DNA from 2 places in the Desulfotomaculum sp. 1211_IL3151 genome. Region 2 is predicted to be linked to the other one. Evidence: a T-box and tRNA genes for the amino acid it is inferred to sense, from the RefSeq annotation. Region 2 holds a T-box; the other holds one or more tRNA genes.
The links. A T-box is a leader RNA that pairs with one kind of tRNA and senses whether it is charged. The one in region 2 lies ahead of ileS (isoleucine--tRNA ligase), so its partner is inferred to be a tRNA-Ile.
Positions count from the first base shown of each region.

Region 1: it encodes a tRNA-Ile, which carries the amino acid that the T-box ahead of ileS (isoleucine--tRNA ligase) is inferred to sense. The anticodon was not compared.

Region 1 is NZ_JBAIYV010000024.1:31,777-42,969, reverse strand. Features, by position in the region: gene V6C11_RS04840 (MBOAT family O-acyltransferase) at 1-147, shown strand, start outside; gene V6C11_RS04835 (DHHW family protein) at 212-454, shown strand; gene thpR (RNA 2',3'-cyclic phosphodiesterase) at 669-1,244, shown strand; gene V6C11_RS04825 (flavodoxin family protein) at 1,386-1,994, shown strand; gene V6C11_RS04820 (deoxyguanosinetriphosphate triphosphohydrolase) at 2,003-3,004, shown strand; gene dnaG (DNA primase) at 3,203-5,017, shown strand; gene rpoD (RNA polymerase sigma factor RpoD) at 5,014-6,117, shown strand; tRNA gene V6C11_RS04805 (tRNA-Asn) at 6,188-6,262, shown strand; tRNA gene V6C11_RS04800 (tRNA-Ile) at 6,270-6,344, shown strand; tRNA gene V6C11_RS04795 (tRNA-Glu) at 6,439-6,514, shown strand; tRNA gene V6C11_RS04790 (tRNA-Val) at 6,524-6,599, shown strand; gene V6C11_RS04785 (FadR/GntR family transcriptional regulator) at 6,769-7,485, opposite strand; gene V6C11_RS04780 (hydroxyacid dehydrogenase) at 8,005-8,946, shown strand; gene V6C11_RS04775 (Ldh family oxidoreductase) at 8,970-10,007, shown strand; gene V6C11_RS04770 (UxaA family hydrolase) at 10,091-10,369, shown strand; gene V6C11_RS04765 (UxaA family hydrolase) at 10,375-11,193, shown strand, end outside.
Region 2 is NZ_JBAIYV010000036.1:1,019-12,211, forward strand. Features, by position in the region: gene ileS (isoleucine--tRNA ligase) at 1-1,978, opposite strand, end outside; T-box leader at 2,035-2,264, opposite strand; gene V6C11_RS09550 (DUF167 domain-containing protein) at 2,397-2,684, opposite strand; gene V6C11_RS09555 (DivIVA domain-containing protein) at 2,785-3,324, opposite strand; gene V6C11_RS09560 (YlmH family RNA-binding protein) at 3,356-4,147, opposite strand; gene V6C11_RS09565 (YggT family protein) at 4,147-4,401, opposite strand; gene V6C11_RS09570 (cell division protein SepF) at 4,428-4,865, opposite strand; gene V6C11_RS09575 (YggS family pyridoxal phosphate-dependent enzyme) at 4,879-5,556, opposite strand; gene V6C11_RS09580 (HlyD family efflux transporter periplasmic adaptor subunit) at 5,574-6,548, opposite strand; gene pnpS (two-component system histidine kinase PnpS) at 6,807-8,189, opposite strand; gene V6C11_RS09590 (response regulator transcription factor) at 8,196-8,894, opposite strand; gene pgeF (peptidoglycan editing factor PgeF) at 8,917-9,735, opposite strand; gene V6C11_RS09600 (MBL fold metallo-hydrolase) at 9,752-11,193, opposite strand, start outside.

The DNA.
Region 1 (11,193 bases), on a different contig from region 2:
CCGAAGAAACTGGCGGTATTACTTAAAGGAACCCATTGCAATATTTATAATTTAGCAGTAAACGTGTATTATTGTATACTAATGTTTTTTTCAACGGCATATATGGTTGGCTCAACTTACAATCCCTTTATCTATTTTCGATTTTAACCGGGAGGAGTGATCGCTAATAAAGAACAAAAATAATTTTGCTATTATCCAGAATATCCTGTGTATGCTGCCATTTTTATTTATACTTGCTATGTTTATATTTCATCTAATCCTACCGGATAAAACCTTTTCGAAAGAGGAACGACGTTACCTAGCACAAGGACCTGTTTTCGAGACGGAAAAAGTATTAAATGGCAGTTATGGGACGAAAGTTGAAACATATTTTTCAGATCAGTTTCCTTTTCGGAATTTTTGGGTCCATATTCAGGAAGGCTCCAATCAAATTTTATTTAAAAGTTTCAAATAAATTTAGAAGCACGGGGGTCGTGCCACTCACATTCGAACTGTAACGGCTAAATGGTTAATCGTGCAGTCAAGGCCGAAAACCATATGATTTGACAAATTTAGACCCCTTTACTCAGCATACTTCAGGCACATGGGGTAAATCTTAGTAAAACGAAAATCACAAAGAGGATTTACTTATTTGCTGTCGAATAACTCAATAGAAAAGGGTAGGCTAGATGAAAAATTTAAGATTATTTATCGCCATTGAAATACCTCTGGTTTTAAAAGAGAGGCTAAATAAGGTTCAGCAATCCCTAAGGGAGTATACAACGGGGGTTAAATGGGTTAGTCAAGATAATTTTCATTTGACACTAAAATTTCTCGGCGATACTCCGGAAAACAAGTGCAACGATATAGGTGAAGCAATACAGCAAAGCTGTCAGCAATTTTCAGCTTTTACACTGTCATTGCAGGGATTAGGCACCTTTCCCGGCAAAGGGAATCCCAAGGTGCTCTGGACTGGGGTACATGGAGATAAAGATAGATTGCTAGGGCTACAGCACTCCTTAGATAAAAAATTAGCCAATTTAAATTTCCCTGCGGAACATCGAAAATATTCTCCCCACCTAACCCTCGGAAGAATGAAAGATTTCAGCGATACGGATAGGTTGGTGACAGCGATTACCAAACACAAGCAGGAAAAATTCGGCCAATGGCAAGTCACAAACATTCACTTGATCCAAAGCACACTCACACCCAGCGGACCGATTTATAAACCGTTAAAAACGGTTGAATTAGCCCTTAGCCATTAGAAGCCAAAAGCGAACAGCTAAAGGCGAAAGGAACGGTCTAATCAAAAAAGATCTGGCATAGAGTTTTATAGGCTATCTAATATATCATATTTATTTGCATCATGATACCCTCTCAATTTTTTAAAAACGAGGAGGCTTATTATGATTATACTGGGTTTAAATGGCAGTCCCCGTGCCGATGGTAATACTGCATTTATGCTCAACAAAGCACTGGCAGGAGCCAGTGAACTGGGGGCAGAAACAAAACTGATTCAGCTGGCGGAATGCGTGTTAACGGCAGATCCACTGTTTTGTGATGCCTGTACCAACCCCTGTGTGGGAGCCTGCTATCGGGATACCCCTCTGGGCGATGTGTTGGAACTTATAAAAGCTGCGGATGGCATCATTCTAGGTAGTCCGGTGTATTTTGGTACCATCGCTTCACCAATGAAACTTTTCTGGGATAAAACCAGGGCCCTGCGCAAGGAAAAGGCCTTGGTGGATGTGGTGGGTGCCGCAGTTACGGTAGGTGCTTCTCGTTTTGGGGGGCAAGAACTTACGGTGCGTGCTTTGCATGACATTATGTTGGTACACGGTATGACCATCGTTGGGGATGGAGCCTATGAGAATGACCCCGGACATCACGGTGCCTGTGCCCAAAAACCGGCCCAGGACGATCCGTTGGCTGCTAATCGCAGCAGGATCATAGGCCGCCGTGTGACAGAAGTGGCCCAAGCCACTCGTTCCTTAAGGAATAGGAAAAAAGGATAGATCGAAAGATGGAAATTCGCCGACAAACCGAGGAACTAGAAGCAAAAATTTTATCACCCTTTGCTTGCCTGAGTAAGAATACAAAGGGCAGGGAAAGAATGGAAGAACCATGTCCGGTAAGAACAGAATTTCAGAGGGATCGCGATAGGATTATTCATTCCAAGGCCTTTCGGCGGCTTAAACTAAAAACCCAGGTATTTATTATCCCTGAGGGAGACCATTACCGTACCCGTCTGACCCACACCCTGGAGGTAGCCCAAATTGCCAGAACCTGTGCCAAGGCGTTAGGGCTGAATGAAGACCTAACCGAAGCCATCGCACTGGGCCACGATTTGGGTCACACTCCCTTTGGTCATGCAGGTGAAGATGTCCTTGCCAGTCTCTATGATCTAGGTTTTAGGCATAATGAGCAGAGTATCCGGGTTGTAAAGCATTTGGAGGGTGATCAGGGATTAAACCTTACCTATGAGGTTTTGGATGGCATTCTTAATCATACCGGACCCAATAAACCGATCACGCTGGAGGGGCAAATCGTAAAAATAGCGGATCGCATAGCCTATATCAATCACGATATTGATGATGCCTTAAGGGCTGGGATCATTAACATTCAGGATATTCCTTGGGATTGTTTAAGTGCATTAGGAGTAAGACATAGTCAACGGATTCATACAATGGTTTTTGATCTTATACAATTCAGCAAGGGCAAAGCAGAAATAGGTATGAGCAAAGAAATTCAAGGGGCCATGAACAACTTAAGAACTTTTATGTTTGAACATGTATATATTGGTTCTGAGGCAAAAAAGGAAGAAGATAAGGCAAGGTATTTAGTAAGGGCATTATATCTTTATTATATTGAAAACTACCATCATTTACCTATTGATATGCGTCAAAGGATAGAACATGAGGAAATTTCCAGGGTCGTGGTGGATTATATTGCCGGCATGACCGATCGTTATGCTGTGGCCCAATACAAAAAAATATTCATCCCCAAAGGATTTCCCTTAGAATAGCTCAATGTTTATATTCAATGCAAATATTGGTAATAATAAAGCTGTACCATGAGAAAAATTGTCGAAGTGTTGCAGGAGATTTTTTAATCGCAGCGAATAATCTTTAAACTGTAGTTCGGATTCCGGGCGCATTCCAAAAACGGGAAAAACCCCTGTCCATAGCAAAAAAGTAAGGAAAGGTAGCAAAGGGGTGAATAGATGGCTGGGCGGATTCCGGATTCTGTAATTGAAGAGATTAGGCAAAGATCGGACATTGTGGAAGTCATTTCCCGTTATGTGGCTTTAGAAAAACGCGGCAAGAATTATCTGGCCCTATGTCCCTTTCACCAGGAAAAGACACCTTCCTTTAACATAAACCAGGAGAGGCAGATATTTCATTGCTTTGGTTGCGGCGTTGGGGGGAATGTCTTTAAGTTTTTAATGATGGTGGAGGGTCTTTCTTTCCCCGAGGCGGTCAGAACCCAGGGGGCTAGAATAGGAATAGATGTTCCGGAAGAGGCCTCACCAAAGGACAATATTCAGCAAGCCAAGAAAGACAGGGCTTTTAAAATATATGGCTTAGTGAGGGACTTTTACCGCTTTCTTTTAACCAAAGATGTTGGCTCAGCAGCAATAAAATATATAGAGACCCGTAACCTTACCGGCAGCACCAGGGAAAGTTTTGAGCTGGGCTATGCACCACCGGGCTGGGATGCCTTAACAAAGTTCTTGACATCTAAAGGTATTTCTGGCGAAGAACTAACGAATTTGGGCTTGGTGCATAAAAAGGAAGCCGGGGGATATTACGATAGGTTTCGCCACCGGGTAATGTTTCCTATTTGGGATAGCCAGGGGCGGGTTGTGGGCTTCGGTGGCAGAACCATGGGAGACGATACTCCTAAGTACCTAAACTCACCAGAAGGGGAGTTTTTCAAAAAAGGGCAGCTTCTCTACGGTTTGCACATAGCCCGCAAAGGTATTAGAGAGCTTGGTTATGCGGCGTTAATGGAGGGCTATATGGATGTGGTAGCCACCTACCAACATGGTGTGACCAATGCCGTAGCATCCCTGGGAACAGCCTTCACCCGGGAGCAGGGAAATTTGCTTATGAGTTATACCCACGATGTTGTGATAGCCTATGATTCCGATGCCGCTGGGATCAAGGCAGCAATTAGGTCGGCAGATATCCTGCAGGAATTAGGCTGCCGAGTTAGAATTGCTACCATTGTTGGAGCAAAGGACCCGGATGAATATATTCAAGCCCATGGATTATCTGGCTGGCAAAGTGTAATTGAGCATGCCATGCCAATGGTTCAATATAAGTTATTACAAGCGGCAAAAAAATACGGTATACAAAATCCAGGCGCTAAACAAAGAATCCTACAGGAGGTGTTACCCAATTTGGCTTCTGTGGCCAGTGCCATTGAATTTGAAGAAACAGTTAAGCAAACGGCCACAGTTTTGCAGGTGAACTGGGAGACCGTGCTGGAGGAAATTAAAAATTACAAAAAAAGCTTAAGAAAAAAACCTACAATTCAGGATAATTTTACAAAAAATAGTCATAATATACCGAGTGTGAGGAATTTTTTGCCTCCGCCATTAAAGGATAAAAGGTCAGTTGCTGAAGCAGGTATATTAAGATTTGCCATAGAAAATAAAGAATCTCTAGAACCGATCCTCCAAAACTTAGGTAAAGATTTTTTTCAAAATAGTGTTTACCAGAAAATATTTGATATATATCTCGAAAAGGGTCAAAACTCGACTTCTGTATTATTGGATGAATTAGATGAAATATCCCAAGGAGTTGTAAGCAGTTTACTGGTCCAAGAAGTTCCGGGGGAAAATGTAGATCAAATACTTTCTGATTTAATTAATACCATAAAAAGAGCAAGAGAAAAAGCAAAACTTGATGAATTATTAATAAAGTTGGCAGCGGCGGAGAAAAGCGGAGATACCGAAGGAGTAATCCAGCTGAGTCGCAAGATTAATCTTATCATGAAATCCGAGGGGCCCGAAAGGGGAGTGGCAACATGAGGGACGAAATGAAAGTAGAACAAGTTAAAGAATTAATTGAAAAGGGCAAAAAACGCGGGGTACTAACATACAACGAAATTATGGATACCCTTCAGGGTACCGAATTGTCGCCAGATCAAATTGATGACATTTATGAAAAAATTTCTGCCATGGGTATTGAAGTTGTCCCTTTAGCCAGTGATTTGGAGCCTCTGGAAGTAGATGACTCAGTGGACAATACACCCGAGGAAGAGGTAGAAGTAGAAGTAGATTTAAGTATTCCCGAGGGTATTGGTATTGACGATCCAGTTCGTATGTACTTAAAGGAAATTGGTCGGGTACCACTTCTCACCCCCGAGGAAGAAATCGAACTGGCCAAACGTATGGAGCAAGGGGATGAAGAGGCTAAACGTCGTCTTGCTGAGGCTAACTTACGTCTAGTTGTAAGCATTGCCAAGCGTTATGTGGGCAGAGGAATGTTATTCCTGGATTTAATTCAAGAAGGTAATTTAGGTTTGATAAAAGCCGTAGAAAAATTTGATTTTCGTAAAGGCTTTAAATTTAGCACCTATGCAACTTGGTGGATTCGCCAGGCCATTACCAGGGCCATTGCAGACCAAGCTCGTACCATTCGTATACCCGTACACATGGTAGAAACCATCAATAAATTAATTCGGGTTTCCAGACAATTACTCCAAGAATTGGGCAGGGAACCATCGCCTGAGGAAATCGCTAAGGAAATGGATATTTCCGGCGATAAAGTCCGTGAAATTATGAAGATTGCCCAGGAACCTGTTTCACTGGAAACTCCCATTGGTGAAGAAGAAGATTCGCATTTAGGTGACTTCATTGAGGATGCGGATGCCAGGGCACCAGCAGAAGAAGCTTCCTTTACACTCCTCCGCGAACAACTGGACGAAGTTCTTAAGACATTAACCGATCGGGAGCAAAAGGTACTACGCTTGCGTTTTGGTTTAGATGACGGTCGTGCTAGAACACTGGAAGAAGTGGGACAAAAATTTGGCGTTACCCGGGAACGTATTCGTCAGATTGAAGCAAAGACATTGCGTAAATTGCGTCATCCTAGCCGCAGCAAGAAATTAAAGGATTATCTGGACTAAAATAATAAAAAAATAAAATATGGGTTGACCTCACAGAGTTGTTCTAGTATAATAACTTTCGTGATGATGCTCCTCGATAGCTCAATGGTAGAGCAACCGGCTGTTAACCGGTAGGTTGTAGGTTCGAGTCCTACTCGGGGAGCCAAATATAAGGGCCTATAGCTCAATGGTGGAGCATCCGGCTCATAACCGGCTGGTTCCAGGTTCGAGTCCTGGTGGGCCCACCAATTGAGAAGTGGGATGTGAGAGGTTGGAAGTGAGAAAACCTCTCGCAAAAGAATCCCACCTCTAACTTCTCACATCTCACCTCTATGTTAAGAGGGCCCCTTGGTCAAGTGGTCTAAGACACCGCCCTTTCACGGCGGTAACACGGGTTCGAATCCCGTAGGGGTCACCAAATAAATATGGGCGATTAGCTCAGCTGGGAGAGCGCCTGCCTTACAAGCAGGATGTCGGCGGTTCGATCCCGTCATCGCCCACCAGAAAACCCTTACCAAATCGGTAAGGGTTTTGTTTTTTTATGTCGTTAACGGCACAGGCAAGTAGCACGAGGGGACGGTTCTTTTGTGTTGTTCTATAGAACAACACAAAAGAACCGTCCCCTCGTGCTGCTTGGGATGACATAGATGGAGGATGGTTTGAAGCCTACGGCTAATTCCTTTTTTCCTTCTTTTCCTTTCGGTGAGTCTCCAACACACTGCTTAAGTGTTCTTCCATGACCTTCTTGGCTTCTTCTGCTTTGTGTTCAATAATAGCAGTTAATACACGCTCATGTTCGTCAATCGAACGGACGGCGCGACCTGGAATACGGTGGGTTTCGACAGTGGTATGCTCAAGCATATCTAAAATATTTTCCGTCATAATAGCAACCACTGGGTTTTGAGAGGCCTCTGCCACCAGGATGTGGAAGTTGCGGTTTAATTCCGCAAATCGGTCAGGGTAATCAGCCTCATCAACATTATGGGCTTCTTCTAATAGATTTTTTAGTTTAATATAGTCCTCAGGGGTACAACGCTGGGCGGCCCAAAAGGCAGCAGCCTTCTCTAAAAGAATACGAACCTCATAAATATGCTCCAACGTCTCCAAATGATACTGCAGAAGTTGGGATAGGTGCTGTCCCACCACACTGCCATCCGGGGTAGCCACAAAGATACCAACACCGTGCTTAACATCCAGCAGTCCGATACCTGCCAAGGTTTTTACAGCATCCCGGATTACAGTACGACTTACACCAAAGTTTTCGGCCATGTCTCTTTCAGTAGGCAGACGATCCCCAGGTTTTAATTGTCCTGTGGCTATAAGGTTTCTTATATAATCGGCAACCTCAGTGCGAAGGCTTTCACTACGTCCAATGCGATTATTAAACATTTCTCACCTCTAAAAAATTGGGCATACCGATAAAGGTAATACCTCTAGTGTTCTAAATATACTATATTTCACATTATGTCTCAAGATATATTAAAAAATATAAGGTCAAAGCAGAAGCAGAAAACATTTCGACAACCAAGGCAAAACAATTGCAAAATAAGGCAAATTTGCTTGAAAATAGTAGTGAAATGACTATCAATGTCGAACAAAGTCGTATTCTTGACAAAAAATAATTGACTAATCAAGTGAATAATTGTATTATCTTTTTAAGACTGGTATTACCACATACCTAATAATACATACCTTGCAACATTCCTCATAACAAATATTATTTTTACTTAGAAAGAAACTAAATTCAATAATTATTTTTGCTGAAAAAGACCAGAATAATAAGAAGCTAAGTGTTACAGAAAAGGGCACAAAAGCCAAAGACTCATGCTTTTTTGGTACAAGACCTTTTCTAACTCAAACTGACTGCTAGTAGCAGAGGGATTCTCATAATAAATTTGAGGTGAAAAAATGAAAACCGTTGTAACCGAACTAATCTGGGAAGAGGGTCTGGAGATCCTCAGGGAATTGGGCGAAGTTGTCTATGACCAAAATCTATGGAAAAGTGACAATTTAGCCGAAGTCGTCAAAGATTGCGATGTTCTAATCGTGAGGAACCAAACCAAGGTAACCGAAGAGTTAATGACCCAGGCCCCTAATTTAAAGGTTGTTGGCCGTTTGGGTGTAGGCTTGGATAATATCAATGTGGCAGCAGCCAAAGCAAAAGGCATCCCGGTTGTCTTTGCCCGTAATGCCAACGCTATTTCCGTAGCTGAGTATGTCTTTTCTGCCATGTTTGCCTTCTCACGTCCACTGGAAAAGGCGAACCAGGATGTCAAGCAGGGTAACTGGAACCGCAAACTCTGGACCAGGGAAGAAATCTATGGCAAGACCCTGGGGCTTGTCGGTGTAGGTGAAATTGGTGCAAGATTGGCCTCCAGAGCCAGAGCGATGGGTATGACAGTACTTGGGTATGACCCATTTTTACCCCCCTATGAACTGGCCTGCACCGACATTGGTGTTTGCATGACCTCCCTGGAGGAAGTATTAGCCAAATCAGACTATGTGAGCCTGCATGTACCCTTAAATGATAAAACCAGAAACTTAATTAATAAAGATAGCCTGGGCACCATGAAAAAGACATCCTATATCATCAATACCGCACGTGGCGGCGTGATCAATGAAGATGACCTTTATGAGGCACTTAAGTCCAAAACCATCGCCGGTGCTGCTCTGGATGTTTTGGCTAAGGAACCTCCAACTGGCAATAAACTTCTGGAACTGGACAACATTATTATTACACCTCACATTGCTGGCCTTACTGAAGAAGCACAGGTTCGCACTTCCGAGCTGGTGGCCCGTGAATGCACCAAAATTATTCGCGGTCAAGGCTCATTATGTGTAGTTAGATAAAACTAGGAACCGGAGGGTTACAAATGAATTTTAGTTCGGAAAAATTACTGACCTTTTGCTCAAATCTGTTACAAGGGGTGGGAGTTCCCAAGGCGGATGCTGATATTGTGGCAGATGTTTTGGTGGATACCAGCCTGGAAGGTTTAGATACCCACGGCATTAGCAGACTTCCCATCTACACCACCCGTATCCAAAATGGCCGGATCAATCCTCAAGCCAACATCAAAGTAGATAAAACTGCTCCGGCAGTGGCTGTGCTTGATGGAGACAACGGCCTGGGACAATTGGTTGGCGTTAAAGCCATGGAAGTGGCCATCAACCTGGCGAAAGAAGCTGGCATGGGCGGTGTAACAGTAAAACACAGCAACCACTATGGTGCTTCGGCTTACTTCTGTAAGCAGGCTGCGGCCGCCGGTATGATTGGCTTGGCCTTTACCAATACACCTTCTGGTATTCCACCCTGGGGTGGACGGGAATCCTACTTTGGTACCAACCCCATTGCCTTTGGTTTCCCTGGTGAAGAACAGCCGGTGGTGGTAGATATGTCCTCTAGTATCGTGGCCAGGGGAAATATTATTCTGGCAGCTAAGCAGGACAAAGACATTCCCGAAGGTTGGGCCATCGATAAGGATGGTAAACCCACGACGGATGCCAAAGCTGCCTTAGCTGGTGCGGTACTGCCAATGGCAGGTCCCAAGGGTTATGCCATGGCCCTGGCGGTAGAAATTATGGCCGGTGTTTTAAGTGGCTCCGCCGTAGGCAAAGAAGTTGGCTGGATTTACGATGAAAGCACCGAACCAGTGGATATCGGACACTCTTTTATTGCATTAGATGTTTCAAAATTTATGCCTCTTGATGTATTTAAAGATAGAATGCAGCAAATGATAAAGGCGATTAAGGATACACCAAAGGCTGAGGGAGTAACAGAGATCTTTATTCCCGGCGAACGCAGAACCGTCAAAGCCAATGCCCGTAAACAGGAAGGTGTTCCTGTACCGGAGCAATTACTAAATGAGTTAAATCAATTGGCTGAATCTGTGGGTGTACCAACTTTAGGCTAAGAAAATAATTTTGCAGGAGTCGGAGATGCTACCCGAACACCTGTAAGAGGTTATATAACCTATATAAAAAGGAGGAGTTTCGATTGATTAAGTTCTTAGTGCACGACCCCGAAGACATGGTTGGGGTAGCAGTGGCTGACATCGAAGCTGGTGAAACTGTAACCGGTAAAATTCAAGACTCTGACCAAACCATCGAAATTAAAGCAGTTAGCAATATTCCTCTGGGCCACAAAATTGCCCTGAAAGACATTGCCAATGGTGAAAGAATGATCAAGTACCACATTCCTGTTGGCAAAACCGTTGCTGACATCAAAAAAGGTGAACACGTACATACCCATAACCTAAAAACTGAAAGGTGGTAATCCAAATGAACATTCCGACTTTTATGGGCTATCGCCGTGAAAACGGTACTGTTGGTTGTCGTAACCACGTAATTATATTGCCGGTAGATGATATCTCTAACGCAGCTTGCGAAGCAGTGGCCTCACACGTACAAGGCACCATGGCTTTACCTCACCCCTATGGCCGCCTGCAGTTTGGTGAAGACTTAGAACTGCACTTCCGTACCCTTATCGGTACTGGCTGCAACCCCAACGTTGCTGCTGTAGTTGTTATTGGTATCGAACCCAACTGGACCAACCTGATCGTTGAAGGTATTGCTAAGACTGGTAAGCCAGTTGCTGGTTTCTACATTGAGCGTCATGGTGACTTCAAAACCGTGGAAATGGCTTCCTGGAAAGCCAAAGAATTCGTTCAGTACGCCACTGAACTGCAAAGAACTGAATGCAAACTAAATGAACTAACCGTTTCCACCAAATGTGGTGAGTCTGACACCACCTCTGGTTTAGCTGCTAACCCCTCCATTGGTCGTCTGTATGACCGCCTAGACCCCATGGGTCTGACCTTGTTCTTTGGTGAAACCTCCGAGTTAACCGGTGGTGAACACTTAGTAGCAGAGCGTTGCGCTACCCCAGAAGTAAGAGAAAAGTTTATGCAGACTTGGACCGCTTATGATGAGTTCATTAAGAGCCAAGGTGTAGACCTGTGCGGCACCCAGCCCACCCAGGGCAACATCGCCGGCGGCTTAACCACCATCGAAGAAAAAGCCCTTGGCAACATCCAAAAGATCGGTAAAGTAGCCAAAGTACAAAGCGTACTGACTCCAGCTGAAGCTCCCCAGGGCAAA
Region 2 (11,193 bases):
GGAAGCGGGCAGTATTTCTAATCTTGCGGTAGGACTCGGTCATTTGCTTTAAAATATTCTGAGACAAGGCTAAATCCGTTCGGTAATCGGCAGAGGAAACCCACAGGCGAAGGATATCCGCACCCATCTGGCCGCAGATCTTTAAGGGGTCCACAACATTGCCCAGGGACTTGGACATTTTACGTCCCTTTTCATCCACTGTAAAACCGTGGGTTAAGACCGCTCGATAGGGTGGCTTTCCTGTCACAGCCACAGAAGTGGATAAAGAGGAGTTAAACCAACCTCTGTGCTGGTCACTGCCCTCCAGATAAAGGTCTGCAGGCCACTGCAGTTCTGGCCATAACTCTGGCTGATTTAATACAGCCAGGTGACTGGAGCCAGAGTCAAACCAAACATCCATGGTGTCCGTCTCTTTACGGAAATCCTTACCCTGACCACAGTGGGGACAAGTCAAACCCGTTGGCACCAGTTCATTGGCTTCCTTAGCAAACCAAATGTCGGAGCCATGCTCCCTGAACAGTTTTTCAACGTGGGCAATGGTCTCCTCCGTGATGATTTCTTTGCCACAATCATTGCAATAGAAAATGGGGATCGGCACCCCCCAGGTCCGCTGACGGGAAACACACCAGTCACCACGACCCTCCACCATGTTGTAAATGCGATCCTCACCCCAAGAGGGAACCCATTTGACATTGCGGATGGCCTGCAGTGTCGCCTGACGGAAACCATCCACCGATGCAAACCACTGCTCGGTGGCCCGGAAAAAAATAGGTTGCTTACAGCGCCAGCAGTGAGGGTACTGGTGCTTAATATGAACGTGACCCATTAAAGAGTCCTGCTCCTTTAATTCCTCTACGATGCTCTTGTTGGCATCCATAATAAACTGACCCTGAAACTTGCCGCCCTCGGCGGTAAATCTTCCTCGGTTGTCAACCGGAGCTAACACCGGCAGTTTGTACTTTTTACCAACCAGAAAGTCATCTTCACCATGGCCCGGTGCTGTATGCACCGCACCGGTGCCAGCCTCCAAGGTAACGTGTTCACCTAAAATAACCAGTGATTCCCTCTCTTCAATAAAGGGGTGCTGACAAATTACTCGCTCCAGTTGTTCTCCTGGATAGGTAGCCAGGACCTCAGCCTCTTCGGCACCCACCGCTTGCTTGAAGGACTCCAACAATTCTTTGGCCACAACAACCTTCTGGCCCTGGACAACAGCCAGGACATACTCAAATTCCGGGTGCACACTGATGGCCACGTTAGCCGGCAAGGTCCAAGGGGTGGTGGTCCAAATTACCACCGCTGCATCCTGGGGTAAAACACCCTTCCCGTCTTTCACAGGGAATTTCACATAAATTGAGGGAGAGGTTTTATCGGCATATTCTACTTCTGCTTCGGCCAGAGCAGTTTCACAGCTGGCACACCAATAAACAGGTTTTAAGCCCTTGTAAATATAGCCTTTTTTGGCCATCTCACCAAAGACCCGAACCTGGGTAGCTTCATATTTGGGCAGTAGGGTTATATAAGGGTTTTGCCAGTTACCCCTAACACCCAGGCGTTGGAATTCCTCTCTTTGGGTGTTAACCCACTTTAGAGCGTAATCCTTACATTTAGCCCGAAATTCCACCGGATTAACCTGGTGGCGATTCAATCCAAGTTGCTTAATTGCTTGCTGCTCAATGGGCAGACCATGGGTATCCCAACCTGGTATATAGGGGGAATCGTAACCACTCATGGAACGGTATTTAACAATGATATCCTTTAACACTTTATTTAAGGTATGTCCCAGGTGAATATGTCCATTGGCATAGGGTGGGCCATCATGCAAAATAAATTTTCTTCTGCCCTTATTCTTTTCCTGTACTTTATTGTAGACATCAATTTCTTCCCAATACTTTTGTGTTTCTGGTTCCCTCTGGGGTAAATTGCCCCGCATGGGGAAATCTGTTTGAGGTAAATTTAGTGTTTTGCCGTAATCCACCTAATATTTCACTCCTGACCTTTGCATTTAATTGAGAAAATAGAAAAGCCCGCCCCTAAAGGGACGAGCTACTTTACCCGCGGTACCACCCTCATGAACAGGAAAAACCTGAACACTCGATACACTGATAACGGCAGCGCAGCCGACCAAGCCTACTCCCCGTTGTTCAGGTTTCAGCAGGCACCTCCCGGGCGATCTTCAAAGGATGGCACTGATTCGGATTCCACCAAGTACCGAACTCTCTGTACAGCCTCCAACCATCTACTACCCCGTTCAAAGGTTCTGAGAATATTTATAAACAGAACTATTATAACCAAAACCGTTCGGAAGGTCAACATTTGAGGTTTATTGTCGTTGCAGTTAGCTTTTAGCTAGCCTGAAAATAACGGCCATCGGCCTTGGGCTTCATAGCCCATGGCTAACGACAAAGCAAAGCCCTTGCCTTTGCTTCACTGACCCCCCGTATACGCACTAGCTTATTCCGGCCAGTATGTCCAGAGACAATCTCTACATTGGATTTAGCAATGCCAAAAACTTCCCCCAAAAACTTACAGCAGGCTTCGTTGGCGGCACCGTCCACTGGGGGTGCCGTGAGGCGAACCTTTAGAGCCCCCTCCATCTCACCGGCCAGGCTATTTTTGGCAGCCCTGGGCTGAACCCGCACTTTTATTACCACACCATTTTGATCCTCTTTTATGTCCAGCATCCAGTCCACTCTCCTAATAGCCGTCAGCTTATGAGGTAATAATTGGAAATGATACGTCCCTGACCCAAGATCAAAGGGCTGCTGGGCGGCGGCTAAATTATCAGCTCACGCTCTCCTCCTCCACCGCCTGAACCTTCCCCTCCATCAGCTCCATTTGGGCTTCTAACAGGGCTCTAAACTTGGCCCTAAATACCTTGGCTTGTTTTTCCAACTGACGATATTCTAATAAAATGGCCTCAACCCTTGTTTCGGCCAACTTTAGCATTTCTTCGGCCCTGTGGGAGGCTTCCTTAACAATGCGTTCAGATTCTGCTTCGGCCTGCTGGGTCATGGTGCGGGCCGAGAATTCTGCTTGTTCCAACAGAATCTTGGCTTCCCGTTCAGCATTTTTTTTCATATCCTCAGCACTTTTTTGAGCCATCACCAGGGTGCGTTGTAAAGCATCCTCCAAATCACGGTAGTGGACAATACTTTCTTGACTCTGACTAAGCTGTTCCTTTAACTCATGGTTTTCTACATATATTTTTTCATAGTTGTCTTTTATTTTAAGCATCCAGGCGTCTACCTGTTTGGTATCATAGCCCCTAATGGCTTTATCAAACCCTTTGGCCTGAATTTCCATTGGCGTTAAATAACTCACCTGAAACACCTCCGCTGCTTTTTTATCCCAGTTATAAATAACGTTTTAACACTATACCTATTCGGCCACTTTTGGTGTTTCCTTTAATCTCGGATATTTCCACCCTGCCTCTTCCCCGCATGGAAAGCATATCGCCCTCTTGAATCGGGGCAGCTACATTGGAACAAGTATGCCAATTTATGTTTAGTCTTTCCGCCTGTATTTCCCGGGCAATGCGGCTTCTGGAGGTACCAAACCCAGCAGCGGCCACAGCATCCAAACGGAGGGAAGCAACGGTTGTTTTGATTTCTTTCACCTTTAACTCAGGCAGCACTAACTCCCCGGCGTTAATCTCTCTTACTTCCACTCCAACTTTATGTACCTTGGTTAGGTTCGTCCTTAGGTAAGAAACAATCTCCTTGGCTACCATGACCTGGCAACCCTTCGGGGTAACGATTAAATCCCCTACCATTTCCCTTCGGATGCCTAATCCCAATAAAGACCCTAGAAAATCCCTGTGATTAACCTGTACCATTTTAAAATTACCCTCCACAGCTAAAAGAGTAATTTCATAATCGATATCTGTACCAGCCAGATAATCAGGGAAAATGGCAGTTCTGGTCCTTTCTGCCATTTCGTAACCACCCTGGGTGGCAAAATCCAACCCATGAATTCGTTCCAACATGGAAAGGATGAGACCCGTATGATACGGGTCATAAAAATGTGTTAACTGAGGAGAATGATTTTTTAACACGGTTTCCACTGAGTCTAAAACCTTCGTTAACACAGCTTTTTCATCGGGACTATTTAGATGACCCACCAGGGCCTTACGATCTAGTCTCATTATCTTACCATGTTAAAAATAAAGCTTTGAATCATCCTTAGTACAAGAAAAGCTACGATAGGAGATATATCCACCATGCCAAGGGGTGGGATGACTCGCCTAAAAATATTTAAGTAAGGGTCCGTTGTTTCGTAAAGAAACCGGATAATTGGATTGTGTGGACTGTGCGGAAACCAAGATAATAAAATTCTTGCTAACAACATCATTTCATAGACCCAAAAAGCTACTTCAATAAAAGATAATAAAGTGTACATGGTTCACCCCGTCATATTATAACTTTTTATGATTTTGCCCAGGCAAAGATACTTTTCTCCTTGGTGTCTTTTCTTAACTCATTGGCTATATCAACATTACTGGGAACAAAGAGAAAAATGTTTTGCCCTACTTTCTGCATGTCACCATTTAAGGCAAAGGTTGCACCACTAATGAAATCAACAATTCTCCTTGCCTGCTCTGGCCCAGCCTTTTCTAAATTTACCACTACTGCCCGCCGGTTTTTTAGGTTTTCCGCTATCTGATGTGCCTCATCAAAGGAAGCAGGTTCACAAACAACCACTCTAAGTTGGCGACCTGAGTGAATACTTACCACCGGCGCGTTTTTCTTTTTAACCTGCTGCAAATTCTCCCTTTTATCTACCGCTTCCTTTTCTTCCTGTTGTTCTTCTGTTTCGTCAAAACCAATAAACCCCAAAAACTTATCAAACATACCCATCGCCATCCAATCCCCCCCTTTAATATCTACTGCCAAAAATAGCCGTTCCTATTCTTATCAGAGTGGCCCCTTCTTCTATTGCTACCTTGTAATCATTGGTCATACCCATAGACAATTGATCCATCCTTACTCCCGAAATATCTTGCAAATCATGGGCCAGTCCCTTTAATTGCCTGAAGACGGGTCGAACCTCCTCCGGGTTCGTCACAAAAGGGGCAATGGTCATCAGACCTTGAATTGCAATACCCGATAAACCAGCAGCCTCGGCAACAAAATCACGTGCCTCCTGAAGTTCCAAGCCAAACTTTGTTTCCTCCCCGGCCACATTGACCTGAACCAGTACGGGTGTTACAATGCCCGCAGCCTGAGATTTTTTGTCAATCTCTTCAGCCAGTGTCCAGCGATCCAAGGAGTGTACCAATGCTACCCGACCGATTATATACTTCACTTTATTGGTTTGCAGGTGTCCGATTAGATGCCAGCGGGCCGCCGGTACCTCTGGCAATTTATTTTGTAATTCTTGAACTCTGTTTTCCCCTAAATCAAAGATCCCTGCGGCAATACATTCATTAGCCCTAGCCGCGGACACATTCTTGGTTACCGCAATCAAGGAAACCTCTAATGGATTTCTCCCAGACTTTAAGGCACTGTCCAAAATTTGTTGTTTTATTATTGAAAGGTTATCAGCAATACGCAATGTCATTCCCGCCTTTTCTATAGCTTGTCTCCCTCCCGGACAAACCTTGGATTGACTACATAGGACATACCCGGTTGAATATCCGCACCTTCTATGGCTGCTTGTCCATTTAACGTCTTAATTATTTTAACGGGCACCCAGCGAACCAGGCCTTTCCAAATGATATACAAACCTTCTTTGTTATCTTTGCTTACCAGGGCTTCTTCCTTTATCAGCAACCCACCAATCTCCCCTGTGATAATCTGAAAGTCAATTGTTCGGTGATGGAGGATTTCATCGGGGTAATTCTTCAAGACCAAAACAAAGGCCTTCTTTTCTCCCTTGTTCTCTAACTTATCAATTTTTACCCTGACCAATTGGTTTTGCCACTCTAGTTTTATTTCAGCATCCTTTAGCTCTTGAAGCTGCTTAAAATTCTCGGCCTCAAGCTCCCCGGCTATAAATATTGGCGTCAGATTATCAATGACCTTGGCTATGGGGGCACCCTTTTCAACATTGCCCCCTGGGTTCAAAGGAATATTATTATCTATTTTATCCAAAGGCGGCATTTCAACAACATCTAATTGTCCCGGTACTAAAATAGCTTCCAAGCCATCAATATGGTTACAGAACATACCACCAGCAGGAGTAGTCACTGCATACTGTTTTAGTCCCGATACGGTGTCCATGCTGGGGGCTTCCAATACTCCCAAGCTAGTACCGGCTTTCACCTTTTGGCCATCTGAAACGGAGTATTTCATAACCCCTTTGAGAGGAGCATTTATTAGGTATTCCTGCTTAATCAATAGGGCTGAGACGGCAATTTTCTCTGTCAATTGCCCCGGCTGAAGTGTTTCAACCCTTGCAATATTTCTATAAACAACATCCTTTAAACTTAAAAAGCACCAAAATAGGAGGAGCAAACCTAGGCAAAAAAACATAATCCTCGCCGCTAGCTTTTTTCTGGGACGTCTTGCTTTAGGTTTGCTAGCAAATCTCCTTGCCAATAACATCACCTGCCTAAATATGCCAGTTTAAAGATTTCGACAGGTCCGTTAGGAATTCCTTTGTAAAAAAAACACCCATAAGGGCGTTTTTTCTTATTTTACTAGAGGAACTTGGCTTGCGCAAAGTCTGTAGACGCAGACGGCAGCCAAGTTCCTCTAGCCTGATAATCGCTTTCTATTCTCCTTGTTCGGATGGTGCCGACCAGCGGCATGAAAGTCATCTACGATCATCCTTAGAATTTTTATACTTTCAGATCGCGCAAGTTAAATCAACCTTCGATGCTTCTTTGGATTTAATGGCAAGGTAAAGGTAAAGGTGCTGCCTTGATGATTGCTTTTTACATAGATTCTTCCACTATGGGCTTCTATGATATGCTTACAGATGGAAAGACCCAGGCCCGTACCACCCATTGATCTACTTCTGGCCTTATCAACCCGATAAAATCTTTCAAATACCCGCGGTAGATTTTCTTCAGGAATACCAATGCCGGTATCAGACACAGAGGTCTCAACCTTTTCTTGATTAAAAACAACCGAAATATTCACCTTGCCCCCAGACATTGTATATTTTATGGCGTTGTCCAATAGATTAATCATGACCTGGGCTAAAAAGCCCTGATCACCCGGTACTGTGGGCAGATCATCCTGTATCTCCGCTGTTATCGCAATATCCTTTTCCCTGGCCCGTCCCTCGAACATCTCCATGGTATTGCGAATAACATGCACCAAATCAACCGGTTGTTTGTTTAGTTTGGTACTCCGATCCTCCAAATGGGATAATTTTAAAAGATCATCAATAAGATTCTCTAAGCGCTTTCCTTCGGCACTAATAATCCCTAAAAATTTTTGTGCTACGCTTGGTTCCTCAATGGCCCCATCCAGCAAGGTTTCCACAAAACCGTTAATGGATGTGAGGGGAGTCCTCAATTCATGGGAAACATTGGCCACAAACTCAGTCTTCATCCTTTCCAGTTTACGCCTTTCGGTTACGTCTGTTAACAGACCAACTACCCCAATTTTTTCATCATTCTTTCCCTTAAGGGGAGTAACCTGAACGCGAAATAATTTAGGCTGTGGTGTTATTACTTGTACTTCACCATGGTCCACCGGCTGCATTTCATGCAGTGCTTTGATAAAAAGTTCTTCTAACTCATGGTTGCGAATTACTTTAATCAGTTCATCGCCAAGCCAATTAGCCTCTTTAATTTTAAATATCTCTTCTACCACCGGGTTGATCAGAATGACCCGGCCATGCTTGTCCAGGGCAATCACACCGTCGGCCATACTGTTTAAAATAGCCTGGGCACGGTTCCTTTCTTCCGTAATTACAATTAAATTTTTTCTCAATTCCCGCGCCATATAGTTAATGCTCCAGGCCAGGTCATCCAGTTCCTCTTCACCTTCTACCCGAATTTCTGTATCTAAAAAACCTCCCGCCATCTCCTGGGCAACAGAAGTAATTTGCTCAACCGGTCTAATTAACCGCCGGATGGTTAACCAAGCCATAAAAACTGTGGCCCAAAAAGAGCCCAGCAGCACGGTGAGAAGGTTAGCTGAGCCAATGTAAAAAAGTATGGCAAGAAGAAAATAGATAAAAAAAAGGCAAGCATAGCTTCCTAAAGTACGCTGCCTCATCCCCTTTAGCACTTTAAACTAGACCTCCTTGAAACGATAACCTACGCCCCTGACTGTCTCGATAAATTGCGGTGCCTCTGGGATTTGCTCTAATTTTTGCCGAATATGACGGATATGAACATCAACCGTTCTCGAGTCACCACTAAAATCATAACCCCATATTTGCTCCAAAAGAAAATCACGCGTAAACACCTTGCCAGGGTTTCTGGCCAGATACCTTAATAGCTCAAATTCCTTGGGGGTAAAATCTTGTTTAATGCCTTTATAAGCTACGATAAAACGTTCCTGATCAATAACCAGCTTGTCAATAATAATTCTGCCTGTTTCATCGGAAAGCTGATGATCCACAGTTTGCCGCCTTAGACGAGCCTTTATACGAGCCAGAAGTTCCCGTGGGCTAAAGGGCTTGGTAATATAATCGTCTGCCCCCATTTCCAAGCCCAACACCTTATCCAGTTCTTCGCCCTTGGCACTAAGCATGATAATGGGGATCGCACGGGTGTTGGCTTGCTGATTTAGTGTACGGCAAACAGACAAACCATCCTGACCTGGCAGCATCACATCCAGTAAAATAATATCCGGCATTTCTGCCCTGGCCATTTCCAGAGCGGTATCCCCATCGCCTGCCTGCAATACCTGATAATCCTCCCGCTCCAAATTATACTTAATTAATTCGCGAATGGGTTGCTCATCATCCACCACAAGTACCTTGGGCATGATCGATCCCTCTTTCTTTCGGTTACTTAATCATAATTAATGATGCCATACGACCCGTCTTCCCTTTTTCTGCACGATGGGAAAAAAACATATCATTATGGCAAACGGTACACAGGCCAGCCAGAGTAATATTTTCCGGCTTTATTGCTGCCTCCAAGAGAGCCTGGCGATTGGTCTCCCACAGGTGAAGTTTCCAGTGTCCAATACCTGCTGGTTTAAGAAGTTCCCTCCATTGTTTAAACCGGCTAACCACCACTTGTTGAACGGGTTCATCCACCTGGTAACAACAGGGGCCAATGGAAGGCCCAATTCCCACCAAAATATCACCGGGATTGCAACCAAAAGCTAGTTCCATTTGCCGTACCGTCTCTGAGGCGATTCGCTGGACTGTACCCCGCCAACCAGCATGGGCCAACCCCACACATTTTTTCACCGGATCATAATAAAGGATTGGTACACAGTCGGCATAATAGCTGGATAAGGGTACACCGGGTGAATTTGTAATTAAAGCGTCGGTATCGGGCAGAGCCGTAGAATAATCTACGGCCCCCCTGCCTCGATGTTCTGGACCAACAACCTGTACACGGTTACCATGGACCTGCACGGCTGCAACAAGATCTTGGTGTGGCATACCCAAAGCCTGGCAGGCAATCTGGCGATTGGCCTGAACATGCCCTGGATCGTCACCCACATGTAAGGCCATATTTAATTCAGCATAGGGCTGCTGACTGATGCCCCCTACTCTGGTGGTAAAACCATGTACAATCCGATTGTCCTGCTTAAAAGCAGCAAACTGGATAAACTGGCAATGATCTTTATTGGCAACCGTTATTCCCTGCATTTAGCTTCTTCGCTCCTTAGCTAATATTCTCTCCCACATTCTCCTGGGCAACCTCATTTACCTGTGCCTCAAATTGGGCCAATTGGCGGAGCAACACAGAATACTGGGATGGTGACAGATTTCCCTGCATAATTCCTGCCATCTTTTCGTTAATACTCTTCCAGGTGTCAACAAAAATTTCGGGCATGGCCTGTTTTAACATATCCGGAGCCAGATCAACCTTCTCTAACAAACCGGGGACGTGGGCACGAATGCCCGCAGCATTGATTAAGCTCATCAATTGATCCGAAGCCTTCGCCTCACCATGCACCAGGTATACCTTTTTTATATTGGCAAACTGTTTGACCCAATTTAATAATGCAGCTTGGTCGGCATGGGCTGAAAAACCATCAATGCGGCGAATATCTGCCTTCACCGCAATTTCCTCACCATGAATACGGACTGTTTTCTCACCAGATAGAATACGCCGTCCCAAGGTTCCCTCCGCCTGATAACCCACAAATAAAATTGTACATTCCGAACGCCATAGGTTATGGCGCAGGTGGTGTTTAATTCTACCAGCATCACACATGCCACTGGCAGAAATAATGATCGCCCGGCCGTTGAATAAGTTAAGTTGTATTGATTCTTCTGTGGATAAAGTAGTTCGAATGTTAGACATTTCCAGAGGGTTGTGCCCCTGGGCAATTAGTTCTTTCGTTTCCCGGTCATAAAATTGCGTATTCTTACGGAAAATTTCCGTGGCCCGGATGGCCATTGGGCTATCGATATAAATGGGCATCTCTGGGATAGCATTTTTCATACGCAATTGATTGATGCTATACAGAACATCCTGGGTTCGGCCAGCAGCGAAGGCAGGAATAATTAATTTGCCGCCCCTTTGATAGGTATCAATAATGGCCTTTTGTAAAAGCTCCAATTTATTATCAAGATCTTCATGCACCCTATTGCCATAGGTAGACTCCATCACCACATAGTCTGCCTCCGTAATAAAGGAAGGGTCCTTAATAAAGGGTTGGTTTATATTACCAATGTCCCCGGAAAAAACAACCTTTGTTTCTTTGCCATTTTCCTTGACCCACATTTCAATCATGGCGGATCCCAAAATATGTCCGGCATCCCTGTAACAAACCCTTATTTCTGGGCTAATGGGAATTATTTCATTATACTGAACTCTTTCAAAAAAGTTTAAAGCCCGGGCACCGTCTTCCGCGGTATAAATAGGTTCAATCAATTTCCGCCCTTGCCGGCGGTATTTACGGTTTTTACGTTCAACCTCCATCTCTTGGATATGCCCACAGTCTGGCAGTAATATTTCGCATAAATCCACAGCAGCAGAGGTGGCAATGACTTTTCCTTTAAAACCGTGTTTAATAAATTTCGGAATGAGACCGCTATGGTCGATGTGGGAATGGGTTAATAAAATATAGTCTATGCTAGAAGGTGACAAAGGGAAAT